DNA from 2 places in the Nocardioides ginsengisoli genome. Region 1 is predicted to be linked to the other one. Evidence: riboswitches for the same ligand, from Rfam matches in the RefSeq annotation. Region 1 holds a riboswitch; the other holds the start of a gene.

What was found. Region 1 has a riboswitch for thiamine pyrophosphate ahead of AB4880_RS07740 (thiamine ABC transporter substrate-binding protein). Riboswitches for the same ligand answer to the same signal wherever they lie in the genome.
Region 2: it holds a riboswitch for thiamine pyrophosphate, as region 1 does, so the genes downstream of both, thiE (thiamine phosphate synthase) here and AB4880_RS07740 (thiamine ABC transporter substrate-binding protein) in region 1, are expected to answer to the same signal.

The regions. Positions count from the first base shown of each region.
Region 1 is NZ_BAABAC010000013.1:250,467-261,539, reverse strand. It holds gene AB4880_RS07750 (SDR family oxidoreductase) at 1-93, shown strand, start outside; gene AB4880_RS07745 (MBL fold metallo-hydrolase) at 103-1,170, shown strand; TPP riboswitch at 1,286-1,394, shown strand; gene AB4880_RS07740 (thiamine ABC transporter substrate-binding protein) at 1,381-2,442, shown strand; gene AB4880_RS07735 (ABC transporter permease) at 2,439-4,088, shown strand; gene AB4880_RS07730 (ABC transporter ATP-binding protein) at 4,088-5,125, shown strand; gene AB4880_RS07725 (phosphatase PAP2 family protein) at 5,136-6,221, shown strand; gene AB4880_RS07720 (C40 family peptidase) at 6,699-7,946, shown strand; gene AB4880_RS07715 (acyl-CoA dehydrogenase family protein) at 7,967-9,937, shown strand; gene AB4880_RS07710 (class I SAM-dependent methyltransferase) at 9,934-10,617, shown strand; gene AB4880_RS07705 (TetR/AcrR family transcriptional regulator) at 10,614-11,073, shown strand, end outside.
Region 2 is NZ_BAABAC010000044.1:16,710-27,782, reverse strand. It holds gene thiC (phosphomethylpyrimidine synthase ThiC) at 1-905, opposite strand, end outside; gene AB4880_RS23115 (bifunctional hydroxymethylpyrimidine kinase/phosphomethylpyrimidine kinase) at 902-1,585, opposite strand; gene AB4880_RS23110 (thiamine phosphate synthase) at 1,582-2,145, opposite strand; gene AB4880_RS23105 (thiazole synthase) at 2,142-2,906, opposite strand; gene thiS (sulfur carrier protein ThiS) at 2,903-3,103, opposite strand; gene AB4880_RS23095 (FAD-dependent oxidoreductase) at 3,100-4,098, opposite strand; gene thiE (thiamine phosphate synthase) at 4,098-4,688, opposite strand; TPP riboswitch at 4,680-4,789, opposite strand; gene AB4880_RS23085 (NAD(P)-binding domain-containing protein) at 4,793-5,884, opposite strand; gene AB4880_RS23080 (choice-of-anchor P family protein) at 6,130-7,332, shown strand; gene AB4880_RS23075 (fumarate hydratase) at 7,417-9,105, shown strand; gene AB4880_RS23070 (hypothetical protein) at 9,163-9,528, shown strand; gene AB4880_RS23065 (class II fumarate hydratase) at 9,549-10,940, shown strand; gene AB4880_RS23060 (GlsB/YeaQ/YmgE family stress response membrane protein) at 10,944-11,073, opposite strand, start outside.

The DNA of each region.
Region 1 (11,073 bases):
ACGGGCAAGATGCTCGAGGTCGACGGCGGGATCCAGGAGCCGAACCTCGACCTGCAGCTACCCGACCTCCGGGCGGAAGTGAACGCTACCTAGAGTGGGCTCATGACATCGGGAGGGATCGCCACCGGACACGCCGTCTCGCCGGACTCGGGCCGGCACTGGGCGGACGAGGGGGCGTGGCGGGTCGCCGACGGCATCCACCGGATCCCGCTGCCCCTCCCGATGGACGCCCTCAAGGCGGTCAACGTCTACGTCGTCGAGGGCGACGACGGCCTCACCCTGATCGACGGCGGCTGGGCGATCCCGGTCGCGCGCGAGCTGCTCGACACCAGCCTGCGCTCGATCGGGTCGGGCTTCGGCGACATCAAGCGCTTCCTGGTCACCCACGTCCACCGTGACCACTTCACGCTGGCGACCGTCCTCGGCCACGAGTACGGCGCCGACGTCGTCCTCGGCCGTGAGGAGCAGCCCGCCCTCGAGCTGCTCCACCGCGCCGGCAACGACGGTCTCGACGAGAGCCCGTTCCTCGCCGTGCTGCGCACCGCCGGCGCCGAGGAGATCGCCGAGCTGTGGGCCGCCGGCCCCGGCGAGCTGCCCAGCCCGGTCGACTGGGCGTTCCCCGACGTCTGGCTCGAGGGTGACCGCACCTTCGACATCGGCCGCCGCCGGATCGACGCCGTCCACACGCCGGGCCACACGCCCGGCCACTACGTCTACGCCGACCAGACCGAGGGCGTGCTCTTCGCCGGCGACCACGTGCTGCCGACGATCACCCCGTCGATCGGCTTCACCGTGCCGCCCGCCGACCAGCCGCTGGGCCAGTTCATGGCCTCGCTGGCGCGGGTCCGCGAGCTGCCCGACCTGCGGATCCTGCCCGCGCACGGGCCGGTCGCGCCGTCGTCGTACGAGCGGGTCGACGAGCTGCTCGCCCACCACGAGGAGCGGCTCGACCAGTGCCTGGCCTCGCTCGAGGAGCGTGGCGACGCGACCTCGCTCGTCGTCGCCCGCGACCTCGGCTGGACCCGCCACGAGCGCGCCTTCGGCGAGCTCGACGTCTTCAGCCAGGGCATGGCCGCGATGGAGACCAAGGCCCACCTCGACCTGCTCGTCGCGCGCGGCCAGGCCACGCTGGTCGACCGCCCCGACGGGGTCGTCTACACGTCGGTCTGACCTGCCGCTGTGCGGAGTCGTGTGCCTGAGACCGCGTCTGGACGGGTTCTCAGGCACACGACTCGGCCGGGGCCACCCGAGGGCGCTGCCGCCCCCGCCCCGATCTAGACTGGGCGCGTACAGACAGGGGAGCCCGCGTGAGCGGGCTGAGAGTGCGGATCCGCCGCAGACCCTCCGAACCTGATCCGGCTAGCACCGGCGAAGGGAGTCATGATGCGCTCGCGCATGCTCACGGGCCTCGCTGCCCTCTCGGCGACCACGCTCCTCGTGACGGGCTGCTCGCTCGTCAGCAACGAGAACGACGGGCGCAAGGCCGACGACAAGACGGTCACCCTGGTGACCCACGAGTCGTTCGCCCTGCCCAAGGAGCTGGTCAAGAAGTTCGAGCAGGACTCGGGCTACCAGCTCAAGATCAGCAAGCTCGAGGACGCCGGCGCCCTCACCAACGAGCTGGTGCTGACCAAGGACCACCCGGTCGGTGACGTCGTCTTCGGCGTCGACAACACCTTCGCCTCGCGGGCGATCGACGCGGGCGTGTTCGCGCCGTACCAGCCGACGCTGCCGAAGGGCGCGTCGACGTACGCACTGCCGGGCGACGACAGCCACGCCGTGACGCCGATCGACAACGGCAACGTGTGCGTCAACGTCGACGACGCCTGGTTCCAGAAGCACGGCATCGCGGCGCCGACGTCGATCGACGACCTCGCCAAGCCCGCCTACAAGGACCTCTTCGTCATCCCGGGCGCGAGCACCAGCTCGCCGGGCCTGGCCTTCCTGCTCGCCACCATCGCCACGTACGGCGACGGGTGGGCCAGCTACTGGACCAAGCTCATGGACAACGGCGCCAAGGTGGTCAAGGGCTGGTCGGACGCCTACTTCACCGACTTCTCCTTCTCCGGCGGCGACCGCCCGATCGTGGTGTCCTACGACTCTTCGCCGGCGTTCACGCTCAACAAGGCGGAGACGAAGACGTCGACGAGCGCGCTGCTCGACGGCTGCTTCGAGCAGGTCGAGTACGCCGGCGTGCTGCGCGGCGACACCACCAACACCCCCGGCGCCCGTGCGGTCATCGACTGGCTGCTGTCGCCGGAGGTCCAGGCGGCGCTGCCCGAGTCGATGTACGTCTTCCCGGTCGCGTCCGACACCGCGCTGCCCGCGACCTGGGCGAAGTTCGCGGTGAAGCCGCAGCGCACCGAGCAGGTCGCGCCGTCCGAGATCACCGCGAAGCGCCAGGCGTGGCTGCAGAAGTGGACCGAGATCGTCTCCCGATGATCACGGCCGGCCGGTTCACCGGGCGAGCGGCGTACGTCGCCCTCGCCGCGGTGCCGGTCGCGGTCGTCGCGGTCTTCTTCGTGCTGCCGGTCGGCGCGATGCTGCACCGCGGCGCCTGGCCGTCGGGGTCGTTCGACCCGGGCGCGGTGCTCGACGTCCTGCGCCGGCCGCGGACCGGGCGGGTGCTGTGGTTCACGGTCTGGACGAGCACGGTCGCGACGACCTGCGCGGTGCTGCTGGGCCTGCCGGCGGCCTACGTCCTGCACCGGCTGAGGTTCCGGGGCCGCGGTCTGGTCCGGACCGCGCTGCTCGTGCCCTTCGTGCTGCCCACCGTCGTCGTCGGGCTCGCGGTGCGACAGCTGATCGCGTCGTCCGGCCCGCTCGGCTTCCTCGGGCTCGACGGGACGCCGGTCGCGATCCTGATCGGCCTGGTCTTCTTCAACGTGGCGGTCGTGATCCGGACCGTCGGGGTGGCCTGGGAGGGGCTCGACCGGCGCCCGGCGGAGGCTGCGGCGGCGCTCGGCGCCTCGCCGTGGCAGGTGTTCCGGACGGTCACCCTGCCCGCGCTGCGGCCGGCGATCGTGTCGGCGGCGAGCGTGGTCTTCCTGTTCTGCGCGACCGCGTTCGGTGTGGTGCTGGTGCTCGGCGGGGTGCGGTACTCCTCTGTCGAGACCGAGATCTATCTCCTCACCGCCGACCTGCTCGACCTGCCCGCCGCCGCGGCGCTCTCGCTCGTGCAGATGCTGGCGGTGGTGGCGCTGCTGGTCGTGGTGGGCCGGCTGCGCGCCGTACCGGACCCGACGGTGCGGCGGGTCGCCGCGGCGCCCGCGCGCCCGCAGCGGCGCGACGTCCCGGCGATCGTCGTCACCACGCTGACGCTCGCCCTGGTGGCCCTGCCGGTGCTGGCCCTCGCGCTGGGGTCGGTACGGCGCGACGGCGGCTGGACGCTCGACTTCTACCGCGCCCTCGCCGGCTCGGCCGACGGCCTGCTCGAGGTCTCGGTGGGCCACGCGCTCCTGGCCTCGCTGCGGATCGCCGTCGACGCGACCTGGATGTCGCTGTCGCTGGGCCTGGTCGTGGCGTTCGTGGTGACCCGGCGGATGCGCTCGCGCGCCGGCCGCCGCGCCCGGACCGTGCTCGACGGCTTCTTCATGCTGCCGCTCGGCGTCTCGGCGGTGACCCTCGGCTTCGGCTTCCTGATCGCGCTCGACGAGCCGCCGCTCGACCTGCGGGCGAGCCCGCTGCTGGTGCCGATCGCGCAGGCGCTGGTGGCGCTGCCGCTCGTCGTACGGACGCTCGTGCCGGTGCTCGCCGGCATCGACGACCGCCAGCGCCAGGCCGCCGCGTCGCTCGGCGCCGGCCCGCTGCGGACCCTCCGGACCGTCGACCTCGCCGTCGTCTGGCGGCCGCTGCTGGCGGCGGCGGGCTTCGCGTTCGCGGTGTCGCTGGGGGAGTTCGGGGCGACGTCCTTCATCGTGCGCCCGGCGGAGCCGACGCTGCCGGTGGTCATCTACCGGCTGCTCGGCCACCCCGGGGCGCTCAACTACGGCACGGCGATGGCCGCGTCGGTGGTGCTCGCCGCGGTGACGGCGGGCGTCATCCTCGTCGTCGATCGGCTGCGCGTGCCGGGAACGGGAGCCTGGTGATGCTGGACCTGAAGGGCGTGGAGGTCGCCTTCGACGGCACGGTCGCGGTCGACGGCGTCGACCTCAGCGTCGCGGACGGCGACGTGCTCGCCGTCCTGGGGCCGTCGGGGTGCGGGAAGTCGACGCTGCTGCGCGCGGTCGCCGGCCTCGAGCCGCTGCGCTCCGGCGCGATCGCATGGGACGGCGCCGACCTGGCCGGGACGCCGACGCACCGGCGCGGCTTCGCGCTGATGTTCCAGGACGGCCAGCTCTTCGACCACCTCACCGTCGCCGGCAATGTCGGCTACGCGCTGCGGCTGCAGGGGGAGTCGCGGACGGCCGTGCGGGCCGCGGTCGGCGACCTGCTCGACCTCGTCGGCCTCGGCGGCTACGGCGACCGCCTGCCCCGGACGCTGTCGGGTGGCGAGCGGCAGCGGGTCGCCCTCGCCCGCTCGCTGGCCGCCCGCCCGCGCCTGCTGCTCCTCGACGAGCCGCTGAGCGCGCTCGACGCCGGCCTGCGGGTGCGGCTCGCCGCCGACCTGCGGCGGATCCTCACCGAGGCCGGGACGACGGCCCTCCTGGTCACCCACGACCAGGACGAGGCCTTCGCCGTCGCCGACCGGCTCGCCGTCATGCGCGGCGGCCGGATCGTGCAGGAGGGCGCGACCGCCGACGTGTGGTCGGCGCCGGCCGATGCGGAGACCGCCCTCTTCCTCGGCTATCCGCGGGTGCTGGTGGGCGAGGCGGCGGAGGCGCTGCTGCGGCTCGCCGACCGGCCGGTCGCGCGCGAGGTCGCGGTCCGGGCGACCGCCGTGGTCGCTGCGCCGTCCGGCCCGGGGGCGGCCGGCTCCGGGGCGTCCGGTCTGGTGCGCGCGGCGCGGCTGACGCCGGACGGATCGCGGCTGGTGGTCGACGTCGACGGGATCGGCGAGCTCGACGCCGTCGGGACCGCGGGCTGGGCTCCGCGGGCCGGCGAGCGGGTCGTCGTACGTGTCGAAGGGCACGGAATCGCGCCCTTGGGTGGCGCTGTGCCGGTCGGCTCTGGTGACGTCTCCTAGACTCCGTCGGGTGTATCGCCGCGCCTACACCCTCCTCATCGGCACGGCCGCTCTCATGCTGGGCCTGGCGCTGTACGCCTCGATCAGCCTCGACCGGCGGCTGCTCGACCCGGAGGGCAGCTTCCTCGGACCGTCGTACATCCGGCTTCCGCTGCTGCTGCTCGGCGCCCTGCTGCTCGACCTGCTGCCGCTGACGCTCTGGAAGGCGCGCGCCCGGCCGAGCCGCGTCGTACCGATCGTCCGGGAGCGGCTGCGCACGCACTGGACGAAGGAGCGCGCGATGCTCGTCGCCATCGGCGTGATCGCGTTCTACCTCACCTATGTGAGCTACCGGAACCTCAAGTCGTTCCTGCCGTTCGTCCGCTCCGACCCGCACCACGTGCCGGGTGAGGTCAAGGCGCTGTCCTACGACCGCGAGCTGCACCTGCTCGACCGGGTCATCTTCTTCGGCCACGACCCGAGCGACGTCCTGCACGGCCTGCTCGGCAAGACCTTCACCGCCGAGCTGCTCTCGCCGATCTACCTCGGCTTCCTGCCGCTCGTGCCGCTCGCCGTCACCGCGTGGCTGGTGTGGTCGCGGAACATGTCCTTCGGCTACTGGTTCGTCACCTCCCAGTGCCTCGCCTGGTCGCTCGGCACCCTGTCGTACTACCTGCTCCCGACCCTCGGGCCCGGCATCGCCTACCAGTCGGAGTACTACGGCCTCGGCGGCCTCGCCCACACCGGCACGACCGACCTGATGAACTCGATCGTGAGAGCACGCGGCAACGTCTTGTACGGCGGCGTCACCGAGTCGGTGAACTCCATCGCCGGCTTCGCCAGCCTGCACTGCGCGATCACCCTGCTCTTCGCGCTGATGGTGCAGTACACGCTGCGCTCGAAGATCCTCAAGATCGTCTTCTGGGTCAACTTCGGCCTCACCGTCATCGCCACGCTCTACTTCGGCTGGCACTACGTCGCCGACGACGTCGCGGGCATCGCGATCGCGATCGTGTCGTTCTACGTGGGCGGGATCGCGAGCGGGCAGAAGTTCGATCGCGGGTTGAAGTCGCACCCGACGACGACCACGTCGAAGATCCCGGTCGACGCGGACTGATCCACGGGCTGGAGTCACGGGGTCGGTCGGCGGCCGCGCGGTAGCCGACCGGCACCCGCCGTCAAGGAGCCTCGTTGCGCTCGGCCCGCTGCGCGGCGGCTTCGCCGTCCGTGACTGCGGGTCCCGGCCGGTCGGCTGGGCGGCGCGGTTGTCGGCACGGACTTCGTCCGCGCCGCCGCTGGCGCGGCCGCCTGACCCCTCTTACGCGGGGTCGTGTGCCTGAGAACGCCTGTGGGCGGGTTCTCAGGCACACGACCCTGCGTCGGGGCGCCTCGGGGCGTGATCGGCGCGGATTGCATCAACCAGGTTCATCGGATCCGCGCCGATGTCCAGTCCGTCCGGAGGGCCCTCGTCGACGTGGACGAGAGAGCGGAGAGAATTACAACGGTGTAGTTCGTCAAGCCGACACGCCGACGATCCCTGAGAAAGTTGGGATTTTTGTGGCTAATGTGACGAAAGCGCACTACGGTGACGCAAGTGCGCTCACCCAGCCTCGGTACCGGACTCCTCGCCCTCGTCCTGACGGCGGGTGTCTTCGTGCCCGGTGCGCAGGCCGATCCCGGCACTCCGAAGCCCGGTACGCCGGGGACGCCGACGGCGAGTGAGGTCCGCGCGGCGCAGGACCGGGCGGTGGCGGCGCAGGGGGCGGTGGGCGTCCTGCAGCGCAAGCTGGACGCCGCCAACGCCGAGCTCGACGCCGCGTCGGTGCGGGCGGCGAAGGCCGCGGAGGCGTGGAACGGCGCGCGGTGGACGGCGCAGCAGGCGCGGATCGCCGCGCGGGAGGCGGCGACGGCGTCGAAGGCGGCCGACCGGGCGCTCGCCGTCCAGGTCAAGCAGTTCCGCGACGCGATCGTCCTCGCCCACAACTCCGGCCTCGACCTCAACGCCGCGACCGCTTTCGTCACCGCCGACGGCATGGAGTCGCTGCTCGAGCGGTCGTCGGCGAGCGACTACCTGCAGGCGCGCTTCGACCAGCGCCGCAACGAGTACGTCGCCGCGGCCGACACTGCCGAGAAGGCCTCCGGCAAGGCGGCTGCGACGTCGCAGGACGCCGAGCAGGCGCTCGCCGACGCGCGGGTCGCCAAGGACGCCGCCGACGCCGCGGCCAGTGATGCCGCCGTCGCTGCGACCGCGATCGAGGCGCGTCGTACCCGGCTGGTCGCGCGGCTCGCGAAGCTGCAGGGCATCAGCGTCCGGCTCGCGCGCAAGCGCCAGGACGCGATCCTGCTCGCTCGCGAGGAGCGGCGCGCGGCCGAGGCGGCCGCTGCGGCCAAGGCCGTCAAGGCCACGCCCGCCGTCGCCCACGACCCGAAGCCCGACGAGCCCCGGCCCGGCGACGAGCCCGCGCCGCCGGCCGACGGCGACGGCGCCCGGGCCGCGATCGCCTACGCCCGCGCCCAGCTCGGCAAGCCCTACGTCTGGGGCGCCGACGGCCCGAACGCCTTCGACTGCTCCGGCCTGACCTCCCAGGCGTGGGCCGCGGGCGGCAAGAGCCTGCCCCACTACTCCGTCGCCCAGTACGACGTCTCCACCCCGATCTCCGCGAGCGAGCTGCGCCCCGGCGACCTGGTGTTCTGGGGCGACGGCCCCAGCTCGAGCTCGATCTACCACGTCGCGCTGTACGTCGGGAACGGCCGGATCATCCACGCCCCGCGCACCGGTCGCCCGGTCAGCGAGGACTCGATGTACTACTGGCGCACCCCCGACTTCTACGCGCGGCCGTGATCGTCCACTAGGTTCGGCGCATGGCCGAGGAGTCCACCGCGACCGAGCCCCCCGAGCTGACGGTCGACGTCACCGAGCTCACCGCCCTGCTCGACGGTCGGTACGCCGACGTCCGAGCGAAGGTGCGGACCCTGCTGCCGGCGTACGCCTCCGTGCTGGAGGACGCCGAGACGATGTCGCGCGAGGCGTTCCGCGAGCGGGTCAAGGAGGTCGTCCTCGAGATCGCCGGCACCGGCGCCGCGGGCATGGGCTTCCCGAAGGAGTACGGCGGCGGGGGCGACATCGGCGCCTCGATCGCGGCCTTCGACACCCTCGCCTACGGCGACCTGTCGGTCCTGGTGAAGGTCGGGGTGCAGTTCGGCCTCTTCGGCGGCGCGATCCTGCAGCTCGGCACGGCGCGCCACCACGACGCCTATCTCGCCGACCTCGTCGCCGGCCGTCTTCTCGGCTGCTTCGCGATGACGGAGACCGGTCACGGCAGCAACGTCCAGGCGCTGGGCACGGTCGCCACCTACGACGCCGCCGCCGGGGAGTTCGTGATCACCACGAACACCGAGCAGGCCGGCAAGGACTACATCGGCAACGCGGCACGCCATGCCCGCGTGGCGGTGGTCTTCGCCCAGCTCGAGGTCGCGGGCGAGCGGCACGGGGTGCACGCGCTCGTCGTCCCCCTGCGCGACGACGCGGGCGCGACCCTGCCCGGCGTCCGGATCGAGGACGACGGCCACAAGATGGGCCTCAACGGGGTCGACAACGGCCGGATCTGGTTCGACGGCGTCCGGGTGCCGCGCGAGGCGCTGCTCAACCGGTTCGCCGACGTCACCGAGGACGGCGCCTACGTCAGCGACATCGAGAGCGCCGGGCGCCGCTTCTTCACCATGCTCGGGACCCTCGTCCAGGGCCGGGTCTCGGTCGGCGCGGCCGGCGTCAGTGCGGCGAAGGTCGCGCTGACGGTCGCCGTCCGCTACGGCCTGCAGCGCCGCCAGTTCGACACCGGGGCGGAGGACGGCGCCGAGCAGCTGCTCCTCGACTACGGCCTCCACCAGCGCCGGCTGTTCCCGCGGTTGGCGCGCACCTACGCACTGCACTTCGCCCAGGAGGTGCTGGCGGGCGCCCTGCACGACGTCTTCTCCGGGATCACGCCCGACGAGGAGTCCCGGCGGCTGCTGGAGTCGCGCGCGGCCGGCACCAAGGCCCTGTCGACCTGGCTGGCGACCGACGTCATCCAGGAGTGCCGCGAGGCCTGCGGCGGAGCGGGCTATCTCGCCGTCAACCGGTTCGCCGCGCTCAAGGCCGACACCGACGTGTTCACGACCTTCGAGGGCGACAACCACGTCCTGCTGCAGCTGGTCGGCAAGGGACTGCTCACCGACTACGCCAGCGACTTCTCCGACCTCGACCAGCTCGGGATGGTCCGCTTCGTCGCGGGACTCGCCGTCGACACGGTCCTGGAGCGCACCAGCGCCCACAAGCTGCTCGAGCAGATCCGCGCGGTGCTGCCCGGCGGCAACGACGACTGGCACACCGACAGCGGGCTGCGCGACCCCAACTACCACCTGGCGATGTTCCGGTTCCGTGAGGAGCACCGGATCGGCGGCGTGGCGCGCCGGCTCAAGCGCGGCGTCGACTCGGGCATGAACCCGGGCGAGGTGTTCTCCCGCGTCCAGGACCACGTCATCGCCGCCGCCCGCGCCCACGTCGAGCGGCTGGTGCTGGAGGCCTTCGTCGCGAAGGTCGAGGCGCTCGAGGACGGCGACCTCAAGCTCACCCTGAACCTGCTCTGCGACCTCTACGCGCTGAGCGAGATCGAGTCGGACGCCGCGTGGTTCATGGAGCACGGCCGGCTCAGCACCCAGCGCTCCAAGGCGATCACCCGCGAGGTGGGCGACCTGTGCCGGCGCGTCCGGCCGATCGCCGGCGAGCTCGTCGACGCCTTCGCCGTCCCCGGCGAGCTGCTGCGGGCACCCGCACTCGTCGGAGGAGAGGCATGATCCGCACCGCCGTCGCCCGCGTCCCCGGCCTCGGAGGCTGGAGCGACGACCCGCTCTGGGCGTCCTTCTACGACTGGACCGTCGAGCACCCGCGCGCCGGCGGCGCGATCTGGCGGGTCGGCATCAACAGCGACCTGCGGCTGCTCTACAAGGCCGCCGACGAGATCGGCCGGCAGCCGGCGGGCGCCCGGATCCTCGACATCCCCTGTGGTGGCGGCGTCGCGCTGCGCGGCCTGCGGCCCGGCCAGGACGTCGCGTACGTCGCCGCCGACATCGCCCAGGCCATGCTCGACCGCACCCTGCGGGTCGCCGAGGAGCGCGGCGTCGCCGACCAGGTGGAGGCGCGGATCGCCGACGTCGGCGCGCTGCCGTTCGCCGACGCCGACTTCGACCTGGTCGTCACGTTCACCGGACTGCACTGCTTCCCCGACCCCGCCCGCGCGGTCGTCGAGATGGCGCGGGTGCTGCGACCCGGCGGCGTCCTGACCGGCAGCGCGCTGCTCAACGACACCGGGATCCGCTTCCTGCCGCTGCGGCAGGTGGGCCGCGTGGCCGGGCTGCTCGGGCCGGGCTGCAGCAGCGCCGAGCTGTCGCGCTGGCTCGGGGACGAGGGCATCGACGACGTGATCATCGAGCGCTCCGGCGCGATCGCCTACTTCCGCGGGGTCAAGCGCACGTGAGCGCGGCGACCGAACGCCGTACCGCCGTCTTCGACGCGCTGCGCTCGCTCCTGCTCGAGCACCCCTGGGGCGCCGTCACCCTCGAGGCGGTCGCGCGCGACGCCGGGGTCAGCCGGCAGACGCTCTACAACTCGTTCGGCTCGCGCTACGGCCTCGCCCAGGCCTACACCTTCTATCTCGCCGACGCGCTGTGCGACGTGATCGCGGCGACCCTCGTCGAGCACCCGGAGTCGCCGCGCGACGGCCTGGAGCACGGCCTGCGGCTCTTCCTCGAGACCGCCGCCGACGACCCGCTGATCCAGCGGGTGCGGGCAGGCGACGCCCACCACGACCTGGTCCGAATCGTCACCGTCGACGCCGGCCCGCTGCTGGTCCGCGTCGCCGAGCGGCTCGAGGCGGCGGCGCTGCGGTCGTGGCCGGGCCTCGACCCGGTCGGCGTCCGGGCGCTGAGCCGGA
Region 2 (11,073 bases), on a different contig from region 1:
GTGTAGAGGAAGTTCTCCTCGTGATGCGCGAGGCACCAGCCGGCCATGATCGAGCCGCCGCGGCTGACGATGCCGGTCACCCGGTTGGCGGTCAGCGGGATGTAGCGCAGCAGCACGCCCGCGTGGATCGTCATGTAGTCGACGCCCTGCTCGCACTGCTCGATCACGGTGTCGCGGAAGATCTCCCAGGTCAGCTTGTCCGCCTCGCCGTTGACCTTCTCCAGCGCCTGGTAGATCGGCACCGTGCCGATCGGGACGGGCGAGTTGCGGATGATCCACTCGCGCGTGGTGTGGATGTCCTCGCCGGTCGACAGGTCCATCACCGTGTCGGCGCCCCACGTGATGGCGTGGGTGAGCTTGTCGACCTCCTCCGCGATCGACGAGGTGACGGCGGAGTTGCCGATGTTGGCGTTGATCTTCACCAGGAAGCGGCGGCCGATGATCATCGGCTCCGACTCCGGGTGGTTGACGTTGACCGGGATGATCGCACGGCCCGCGGCCACCTCGCTGCGCACCAGCTCGACGTCACAGCCCTCCCGTACGGCGACGTACCGCATCTCCTCCGTCACGATCCCTGCCCGCGCGTAGGACATCTGGGTCACCGGGCGGCCGGTGGCCCGCAGCGGCGTACGGCGGGGGCCGCGCCACTCCCCCTGCGCCGCGCCACGCCGGACCGCCGAGCGGCCGTTGTCGAGCAGCTGCGTCTCCCTACCGTCGTACGGCGCCACGTCGCCGCGCGCCGCGATCCACTCGGCACGCAGTGGAGGCAGGCCGACCTCGGGGTCGGAGCCCGGGCCCGAGGTGCAGTAGCGGTCGAAGGTGTCGCCGTTGGTCAGCGCGACGCGCGTGAACGGGACGGCCAGGTCGCCGACCTCGATGCGGGTGTGGGCGGGGTGGACGGTCATGCGATCTCTCCTTGGGTGGTGGCGTGAATGTGGGCGACGGGTCCGCGGCCGCGGCCGAGGGTCCAGTCCTTGCCGAGACGGAGCTGGTGCGAGACATAGGCCGCGGCACGGGCCGCGGCCGTCGGGAGGTCGGCGCCGTGGGCCAGATGTGCGGCCAGAGCACTGCTGTGGGTGCAGCCGGTGCCGTGGTCGTTGGTGGTCGCGATGTCGCCACCGCGGGTCACCTGGATGTTCGGGCCGGAGGGGCGGCCGAGCGCCGCGAACTCCGACTCGTTGGGTGTCGCGACGGTCGCGACCGGCAGCAGGTGCTCGCGGTAGGCCGCGATCACGTCGTCGGTGGCGAGCACGGCGCCGGTCGTGGCCCGCAGTACCGGGTCGACCACCAGTCGCCGCCCCGCACACCGGGACGCGACCAGCCGCACGATCTCCGGTGTCGCGAGCATCCCGGTCTTCACGGCGACCGGGTCGAGGTCGTCCAGGACGGCGTCGAGCTGCGCGGCCACGACGTCGAACGGGACCGGGTGGACGGCCCGCACACCCAGCGTGTCCTGCGCGGTCACCGCGGTCACGACGCACGCGCCGTGGACGCCGAGCGCGGCGAAGGTCGCCAGATCGGCCGCCAGGCCCGCGCCGCCGCCGGAGTCGGTCGCGGCGATCGCCAGCACCACCGGGGGGCTCACGACCGCACCGCCGACAGCAGTGCGGCGACGACGTCCGCAGGGTCGGAAGCCCGCATCACGGCGCCCATCACCGCGACGCCGTACGCGCCCGCGGCCCGGGCCGCTGCTGCGTTGTCGACGGTGATCCCGCCGAGCGCGTAGACGGGCAGCGGCAGCGCGGCGAAGTCGTCGGCGGCGAGCGGAGGTCCGTAGCCGGGCTTGCTCTCTGTCTCCGCGTACGGCGACAGGGTCGCCCACCATGCACCGTCCCCCGCCGCGGCGACCGCGTCGGCTCGGCTGTGGCACGAACGCCCCCACCGGGTGGGGATCTCGGGCGCCGGCGCCGCTGCCGGCAGGTGCACGCCCGCTCCGCCGGGGACCGGGCGATGCGCGGCGAGGACCTCCATCCCACAGGTCCGGGCGTGGTCGGCGATCTTGGCGCGCTCGTCGTCGGGCAGGTCGAGCTCGCGCAGCAGCACGATCCTCAGCCCGGCGTCGGCGGCGGCACCGAGGACGTCGCGGAGCGAACGCCCGGCCCGCACCTGGTGACGGTCGGTGAGGACGACGAGCCGGCGGCTCATCCGATCCTCCCGAGCACCGGGCTCGACGCGCGCGCCTCGCTCCGCCGCGGGATCCGGCCCGCCGACCAGGCCAGCCGTCCGGCCTCCACGCCGAGCCGCAGCGCGCTCGCCATCGCGACCGGGTCGTCCGCGCGGGTCACGGCCGTCGCTGCCAGGACCGCGTCGCAGCCGAGCTCCATCGCGAGGGCGGCGTCGCTCGCCGTGCCGACGCCGGCGTCGAGGACGACGGGCACGTCGACCGCGGCCCGTACGGCGGCGATCGCGTGCGGGTTGAGGACGCCCAGCCCCGAGCCGATCGGCGAGCCCAGCGGCATCACCGCCGCACAGCCCGCGTCGACCAGGCGCCGCGCCAGCACCGGGTCGTCGGTCGTATAGGGCAGCACGACGAACCCGCGCCGCACCAGCTGCTCCGCTGCGTCGAGCAGCTCGACCACGTCGGGCAGCAGCGATCGCTCGTCGCCGATGACCTCGAGCTTCACCCAGTCCGTGCCGAGCGCCTCCCGCGCGAGCTCGGCGGTCAGCACCGCCTCCCGCGCGGACAGGCAGCCGGCGGTGTTGGGCAGCAGCCGCACGCCCGCCGTCCGCAGGGCATCGAGCAGGCCGCCCTCCACGAGCGAGGACGTGCGGCGCATCGACACCGTCACCAACGCCGGCCGCGCGGCCTCCAGCACGGCAGGCACCAGGCCCACCTGCGGAAGCCCGCCGGTGCCGAGGAAGAGCCGCGACGACAGGGCCTCGCCGGCCACGACCAGCGCGCTCATCCGCCCTGCACCGCCGTCACGAGCTCGACCACGTCGCCGTCCGCCAGCAGTCGGTCCGGCCACGCCGAGCGCGGCACCACCTCGCCGTTGACGGCGACCGCGACGCCGTCCGGTCGTCCGCCGAGCCGCTCGTGGAGCAGGTCGGCGACCGCCCGGGCCTCCGTCCGGACCGGCTCGCCGTTGCAGGTGATCGTCATCGTGCTCCTTCGGTGATGCGTCGGGGATCGACGACCGGGTCGACGTGGCCGGTCTCGAGGTGGTCGGCGACGAGCTGCGCCGTGAGCGGCGCGAGCAGGACGCCGTGGCGGTAGTGCCCGGCCGCGAGGACGACGCCGTCGACGCCGCTCGGCCCGACCAGGGGCAGGCCGTCGACGGTCGCGGGCCGGTCGCGCGCGGTGCACTCGACCAGCTCGGCCCGGTCGAGCGCGGGCCACAGCGTCCGTGCGGCCGCCAGCAGCCGCAGCACCCCGCCCGCGGTGACGATCGGCGGCGCGGCATGGGCCTCGGACGTCGCGCCGAGCACCACCCGGTCGTCGCCGCGCGGCACCAGGTAGACGGCCTCGCCCCCCACCCAGCCGCGGACGGTACGGCGGGGCGGGTCGTCCGTGCGCAGGCGCAGGATCTCCCCGCGCACGCCCGACACCAGACCGCTCCAGGGCGCCGGCAGCGACGCGCCCGTCGCGACCACGGTGGCCTCGGCATCGCCCCGCGGCGCAGCAGTCACGTCGGCCCGCTCGAGCAGCGCCGCGCACACCGCGCGCGGGTCGATGCTCGCCTCGCACGACAGCAGCGCGCCACCCGCGGCCCGCGCCAGCGTCGGCTCCGCCGACCGGACGCCGGCCCTGCTCAGGGGCTCGGCCAGGTGTCCGTGGCGCGCGAGCAGCGCGACCTGGCGCTCGACCTGCTGCAGGTCGCCCGCGTCGTACCCGACGAGGAGCGTGCCGCTGCGCCGCAGGGGCACGCCGAGCCGTCCGGCCAGCGCCGGCCACAGCGCGAGCGACGCCAGCCCCAGCCGGAGGATCTCCTCCTCGCCGTGCCACACCTCGGCAGCCGGGCTCAACATCCCCGCCGCCGCGTACGACGCGCCTCCGGCCGGCCGCGGGTCGACGACCGTCACCGCATGCCCCCGCCGGACCAGCTCGTCGGCGACGGTCAGCCCGACGATCCCCGCGCCGAGCACGTCGATCCGCATCAGCCGACCGCCGCGACGAGCTCCTTCGCTGCTGTCACGGGATCGGGATGTCGCCAGATGCCGCCGATGACGGCGACGCCGTGGGCCCCGGCCGCGCGCGCCTCCGCCGCGGTCGCGGCCGACAGGCCGCCGATCACGATCAGCGGCAGCACGCCAGCAGCGGCCGTCACCGCGGAGAGGCCCAGGGGTGCGGGCAGTCCCGGCTTGGAGTCGGTCGCGAACACCGGGCCGAAGCCGGCGTAGTCGGCGCCCGCGGCGGCCGCCGCGACGACCTCCGCCCGGGTCCGGCAGGTCGCGCCGACCAGCAGCGACGGCGCCAGCCGGCGCGCGTCGGCGACCGCCAGGTCGTCGGTGCCGAGGTGGATGCCGTCCGCGCCGGCCGCGAGCGCGACGTCGAGCCGGTCGTTGACCACGACCTGGGCGCCGGAGGGACGCACCACGTCGATGACCGCGCGGGTCAGCGTGACGAGCGCGCCGGTGGCGAGGGACTTGTCCCTGACCTGGAAGCCGTCGACGCCGGCGTCGGCCAGGGCAGGCAGCAGGGCGAGGTCGTCGGATTGCGCGACCAGGCAGAAAAGGTGAGGCGTCATCGTGTCCGTTCCTTCGCCGGCATGATCCGGATCAGGTGTGACGGTCGGAGCGGCTTCAGCTCCCTCTCAGCCCGCTGCCGCGGACTCCCGTGGGTTGTCGTCGGTCACGCTAGCGCACGTTCCGCGCCGGAGGCCACCGGGTGCTCGGCGAGATACCGCCGGACGGCGGTCGCCGCCGCGCGGCCGGCCCGGTTGCCCCCGATGGTGCTCGCCGACGGCCCGTAGCCGACCAGCTGCACCCGCGGGTCGCGGACGGCGCTCGTCGCGGTCTGGACGTCGGCGCCGCTCTGCAGCAGGGCGATCCCGCCGTGCTCGCTGCGCAGGTGCAGCGGCGCCAGATGCCCCACCGCGGGCCGGAAGCCGGTCGCCCAGAGGATCACGTCGGCGCGCTCGAAGGAGCCGTCGGCCCAGCGCACGCCGTCCGGCTCGATCCGCGCGAACATCGAGCGGCGTCGCTCGTAGACGCCCAGCCGTGCCGCCTCCTGCTCCTGAGGGCGCAGCGCCAGCCCGGTCACGCTGACCACGCTCGCCGGCGGCAGACCCGCGCGGACCCGCTCCTGCACCAGCTCGATCGCGTGCCGGCCGGCGTTCTCGTCGAAGCGGTCGCGCCACACCGGCGGTCGACGGCTCACCCAGACGACATCGGTCCGCGGGCCGAGCTCCCCGAGGAACTGCACCGCCGAGGCGCCGCCGCCGACCACGACGACGCGCTTGCCGTCGAAGTGCTCGGGCCCCGGGTAGTCCTGGGTGTGCAGCTGCTCGCCGCGGAAGGTCTCCGCGCCCGGGTAGTAGGGCACGAACGGCTGGGTCCAGGTGCCGGTCGCGTTGACCAGGGTGCGCGTCGTCCACGTCCGCTCCCCCGCCCGTACGACGAGCAGGTCGCCGTCGCTGGTCACCTCGTCGACCCGCACCGGCCGGACGACGGGCAGCCGGTGCTCGTCCTCGTAGGCCCCGAACCACGCCGGGACCACCGTGTTGGCGCGCTCACCGGAGTCGCCGGGAGCAGGCGCGTCGGGCAGGTCGGCCACGCCGTGGACGTCGTGCATGGACAGCGAGTCCCAGCGATGCTGCCAGGCGCCGCCGGGGTGGTCGTTGGCGTCGAGCAGGACGTGGTCGATGCCGAGCCGGGTGAGGTGGAAGGACGCCGAGAGGCCGGCCTGGCCGGCTCCGATGACCACCGCGTCGTACACGTGCACGGGGGTGGAACGTCGACGCGCACCCGTCTATGCCGGGCCGATGAGGGTACGGGTCCTCCGTCCCGTTACACTGCCGAACGTTAAATTCTTTGGAGACCACTCCTCAAATCGCCGGGTGGGGGCGAGAGTGGTTCACCTGGGGAACACAACGTCATATTCAACACGGATGGGAATGGGGTCCCAAGATCGTGCGTAGATTCGCTTCCTTCATCACCGCTGCGCTGGTAGGCGTCGCGCTGGTGGCCATGCCGTCCTCGGCGCAGGCTGCCAACGTCGCGTGGGCGTACAACGCCGCCACCGGCGCGACCTTCATCAAGGCCGTCGGCGGTGTCGTCCAGTCCGACCTGACCGCACAGAGCGCCGTCTCGGGCGGCGCCTTCTCCCGCGCGGCGTCCAACAGCACGGTCGGCGGCAAGGTCGGCCAGCTGCTCACCGTGGGCGCGGCCGAGACCAAGACCATCGCCGACTACGACGCCACGACCGGCACCAAGCTCACCTCGTGGGCGCGCACCGCCGGCGTCAGCCTGCTGGGCGGCCTGATCAAGGTCGACGCCATCGAGACCAAGTCGGAGACGCTGGCCAAGCCCGACGGCACGGTCACCCACACCGGCAACTCGAGCCTGCTGGGCATCAAGATCATCGGCGTCGACCTGCCGGTGACGATTCCCAAGAACTTCTCGGTCACCGTTCCCGGCGTCGCCATCGTCAGCCTCAACTACGACATGAGCGGCACCGACGCCAACGGCGCGATCGCGCTCAACTGGGCGATCGCCGTCCAGCTCCTCAAGCCGCAGGGCGACTTCAACGTCGGCACGACGATCCTCGTCAACCCGGTCAACCAGTCGCTGCTCAAGGCCGAGCCCAGCGGCGGCGCGGTCCTCGGCGGCTTCGCCTTCGGCACCAAGATCGCGGCGAACGTGGGCAGCGACATCAAGGTCGTCAGCGACCCGACCGCCCAGATCGGCGTCCCGTTCTCGTCCAGCGGCGGCAAGACCCTGCGCAACACCACCGCCACCCTGGCCGTCCCGGGCCTGCTCAACACCGGCGCCATCACCTCGACGTCGACCTCGACCAAGAACGGCAAGGACGCCGAGATCACGACCAGCAACGAGCTGGTCGGGCTCAACGTCCTCGGCGGGCTGATCAAGGCCGACGCGATCAAGGTGACCGCCCACGGAAAGCGGGTCGGCAGCACCTGGACCGGCGACATGAGCATGACCCTCGTCAACCTGGTCATCGCCGGCCAGACCATCCCGATCAACGTCTCGCCGAACACCACGATCAACATCGCCAACCTCGGCAAGGTCGAGATCAACCGCCAGGTCACCAACAAGAACCTGCGGTCGAACCAGATCCACGCCATCCGGATCACCCTCGACACCGCGAAGGCCGGCCTGCCGGTCGGCGCGGTCATCGAGATCGGCAGCGCGGCGACGATCATCTACTGATCACCAGCACCACCCGTCACGAGGGCCGGGCCGCATCGCGGCCCGGCCCTCGTCGCATTCTGCGAGGAGATATCCTCAGGACTCGTGGCTGAAGCTGAATTCCGGTACTCCGACCTGCTCCCCACCGGTAAGGACGACACTCCCTACCGGCTGATCACCACCGAGGGTGTCGAGACGGTCGAGGGCCCCGACGGGCAGACCTTCCTCAAGGTGGCGCCCGAGGCGCTGCAGCGGCTCACCGCCGAGGCGATGCACGACATCAGCCACTACCTGCGGCCCGCCCACCTCCAGCAGCTGCGCAAGATCATCGACGACCCCGAGGCGTCGGGCAACGACCGCTTCGTGGCGCTCGACCTGCTCAAGAACGTCAACATCTCCGCGGGCGGCGTGCTGCCGATGTGCCAGGACACCGGCACCGCCATCGTCATGGGCAAGAAGTCCGAGGGCGTGCTCACCGGCGCCGACGACGGCGAGTGGATCAGCAAGGGCGTCTACGACGCCTACACCAAGCTCAACCTCCGCTACAGCCAGCTCGCGCCGCTGACGACGTACGAGGAGAAGAACACCGGCACCAACCTGCCGGCCCAGATCGAGCTGTACTCGACGGCCCAGGGTGAGAAGGGCCCGGAGTACAAGTTCCTCTTCATGGCCAAGGGCGGCGGCTCGGCCAACAAGTCGTTCCTGTTCCAGGAGACCAAGGCCGTCCTCAACCCGAAGCGGATGCTGGAGTTCCTCGACGAGAAGATCCGCTCGCTCGGCACGGCCGCGTGCCCGCCGTACCACCTGGCGGTGGTGATCGGCGGCACCAGCGCGGAGTTCGCCCTCAAGACCGCGAAGTACGCCAGTGCCCACTACCTCGACAACCTGCCGACCGAGGGCTCGATGAGCGCCCACGGCTTCCGCGACCTCGAGCTGGAGGAGGAGGTCTTCAAGCTGACCCAGTCCTTCGGCATCGGCGCGCAGTTCGGCGGCAAGTACTTCTGCCACGACGTGCGCGTGGTCCGCCTCCCGCGCCACGGCGCGTCCTGCCCCGTCGCGATCGCCGTCTCCTGCTCGGCCGACCGCCAGGCGCTCGGCAAGATCACCAGCGAGGGCGTCTTCCTCGAGCAGCTCGAGACCGACCCGGCGCAGTACATGCCCGACGCGGGCGTCGCCGAGGACATCTCCGGCGGCGAGGTCGTCAAGGTCGACCTCAACCAGCCGATGAGCGAGATCCTCGCCCAGCTGTCGTCGTACCCGGTCAAGACCCGGCTCTCCCTCACCGGCCCGCTCGTCGTGGCCCGCGACATCGCGCACGCCAAGATCCAGGAGCGCCTCGACGCCGGCGAGGAGATGCCCGACTACCTCAAGAACCACCCGGTCTACTACGCCGGCCCGGCCAAGACCCCCGAGGGCATGGCGTCCGGCTCGTTCGGCCCGACCACCGCGGGCCGGATGGACTCCTACGTGAAGTCCTTCCAGGCCGCCGGCGGCTCGATGGTCATGCTCGCCAAGGGCAACCGCTCCAAGCAGGTCACCGAGGCCTGCAACGAGTACGGCGGCTTCTACCTCGGCTCGATCGGCGGCCCGGCCGCACGGCTGGCCCAGGACTGCATCAAGAGCCAGGAGGTCATCGAGTACCCCGAGCTCGGCATGGAGGCGGTCTGGAAGATCGAGGTCGAGGACTTCCCCGCCTTCATCGTGGTCGACGACAAGGGCAACGACTTCTTCACCGACCCGGGCGGCGCCGTGACGGTGCCGATCACGGGGATCCGGGTGCGCTCGGCCGAGTGATCGGGTGATCCCGGGCGCTCCCGGGGTGGTTGCGGCCGGGTCGGGTACCTCCCGGCCATGGCCGTGACCTCATTCCAGGATCTCCCCCTCGCCGACCGCGACCGGTCGTGGGACGGCGACGCCGCCGAGAAGCGGGTCCGTCGCTGGGCCGGCGCCGAGGACGAGCCCAACGCGAAGTACCGCGACGCGCACGTGTGGTACGACGCCGACGCGAAGGACAACTTCACGTCGTACAAGCTGCTCATCGCCGACGTGGTCGACGACCGCCTGGCCGCCGTGCCGCGGGCGGTGATGGCCGCCGGCGGCGTGATGCAGGGCGCGCGCGGCGGCGTCGACCTGCCCGACAAGGACGCCGACCGGGTGCGCAGCCACCTCGCGAAGTACTACGAGAAGATGGACGACACCCCGCCCTGGGAGGACTGACCCCTGTCTACCCTGGACGGGTGAGCACTCCGGACGGATTCCGCACCGAGCACGACTCCATGGGCGACGTCCTCGTCCCCGCCGCCGCCCTGTGGCGCGCGCAGACGCAGCGGGCGGTCGAGAACTTCCCGATCAGCGGCACGCCGATCGAGCCGGCGCTGATCCATGCGCTCGGGCATGTGAAGGCGGCCGCGGCGAGCGCCAATGCCGCGCTCGGCGTGCTCGACGCCGAGCTGGCGACGGCGATCGCCACGGCGGCGCGGGCGGTGGCCGACGGTCAGTACGACGACCAGTTCCCCATCGACGTCTTCCAGACCGGCTCGGGCACCAGCTCCAACATGAACGCCAACGAGGTCATCGCCTCGCTCTGCGCCCGCGACGGGGTCGAGGCCCACCCCAACGACCACGTCAACGCCAGCCAGTCGAGCAACGACACCTTCCCGACCGCGATCCACGTCGCGGCGGCGCTGTCGGTGGCCGACGTCCTCGTGCCGGCGCTGGAGCGGCTGGCGGGCTCGCTGCAGGCGAAGGCCGACGAGTTCGCGGATCTGGTGAAGTCGGGCCGCACGCACCTGATGGACGCCACGCCGGTGACGCTGGGGCAGGAGTTCGGCGGCTACGCCGCGACGGTCCGCTACGGCGTCGAGCGGCTCGACGCCGTCCTGCCCCGGGTGCGGGAGCTCCCCCTCGGCGGCACCGCGGTCGGCACCGGCATCAACACTCCCCCGGGCTTCGCGGTCGCGGCGATCGAGGCGCTGAGCGCGGCCACCGGGCAGGACTTCACCGAGGCCCGCAACCACTTCGAGGCGCAGGGCACCCGCGACTCGCTGGTCGAGCTGAGCGGCGTGCTGCGGACCATCGCGGTCGGCCTCACCAAGATCTGCAACGACCTGCGCTGGATGGGCTCCGGGCCGACCACCGGCCTCGCGGAGATCCACCTCCCCGACCTGCAGCCGGGCTCGTCGATCATGCCCGGCAAGGTCAACCCGGTGCTGCCCGAGGCCACCCTCATGGTCTGCATGCAGGTCATCGGCAACGACGCCGCGGTCACCGCCGCCGGCGCCAGCGGCAGCTTCGAGCTCAACGTCGCGATGCCGGTGCTGGCCCGCAACGTCCTCGAGTCGGCGCGCCTGCTCGCGCACGCGTCGGCCACCCTCGCCGAGCGCTGCATCGACGGCATCACCGCCGACGCCGACCGGATGCTGCGCTACGCCGCCTCGTCACCGTCGGTGGTGACGCCGCTCAACAAGTACCTCGGCTACGAGGCCGCCGCCAAGGTCGCCAAGCAGGCCCTCGCGTCGGGCAGCACGATCCGCGAGACCGTCCTGGCCTTGGGCTACGTCGAGCGCGGCGAGCTCACCCTCGAGCAGCTCGACGCCGCCCTCGACCTCGCCTCGATGACCCACCCGTAGCGGTCAGGCCTTCTTGCGGCCGGTGACGATCGCCGCCACGATCACCGCGACCGCGGCCACGACGACCTGCCACAGGTGCCGCATCCAGTCGATGCCGTTGGTGGCGTTGTCCCACACCGCCTTGTGGCCGTCG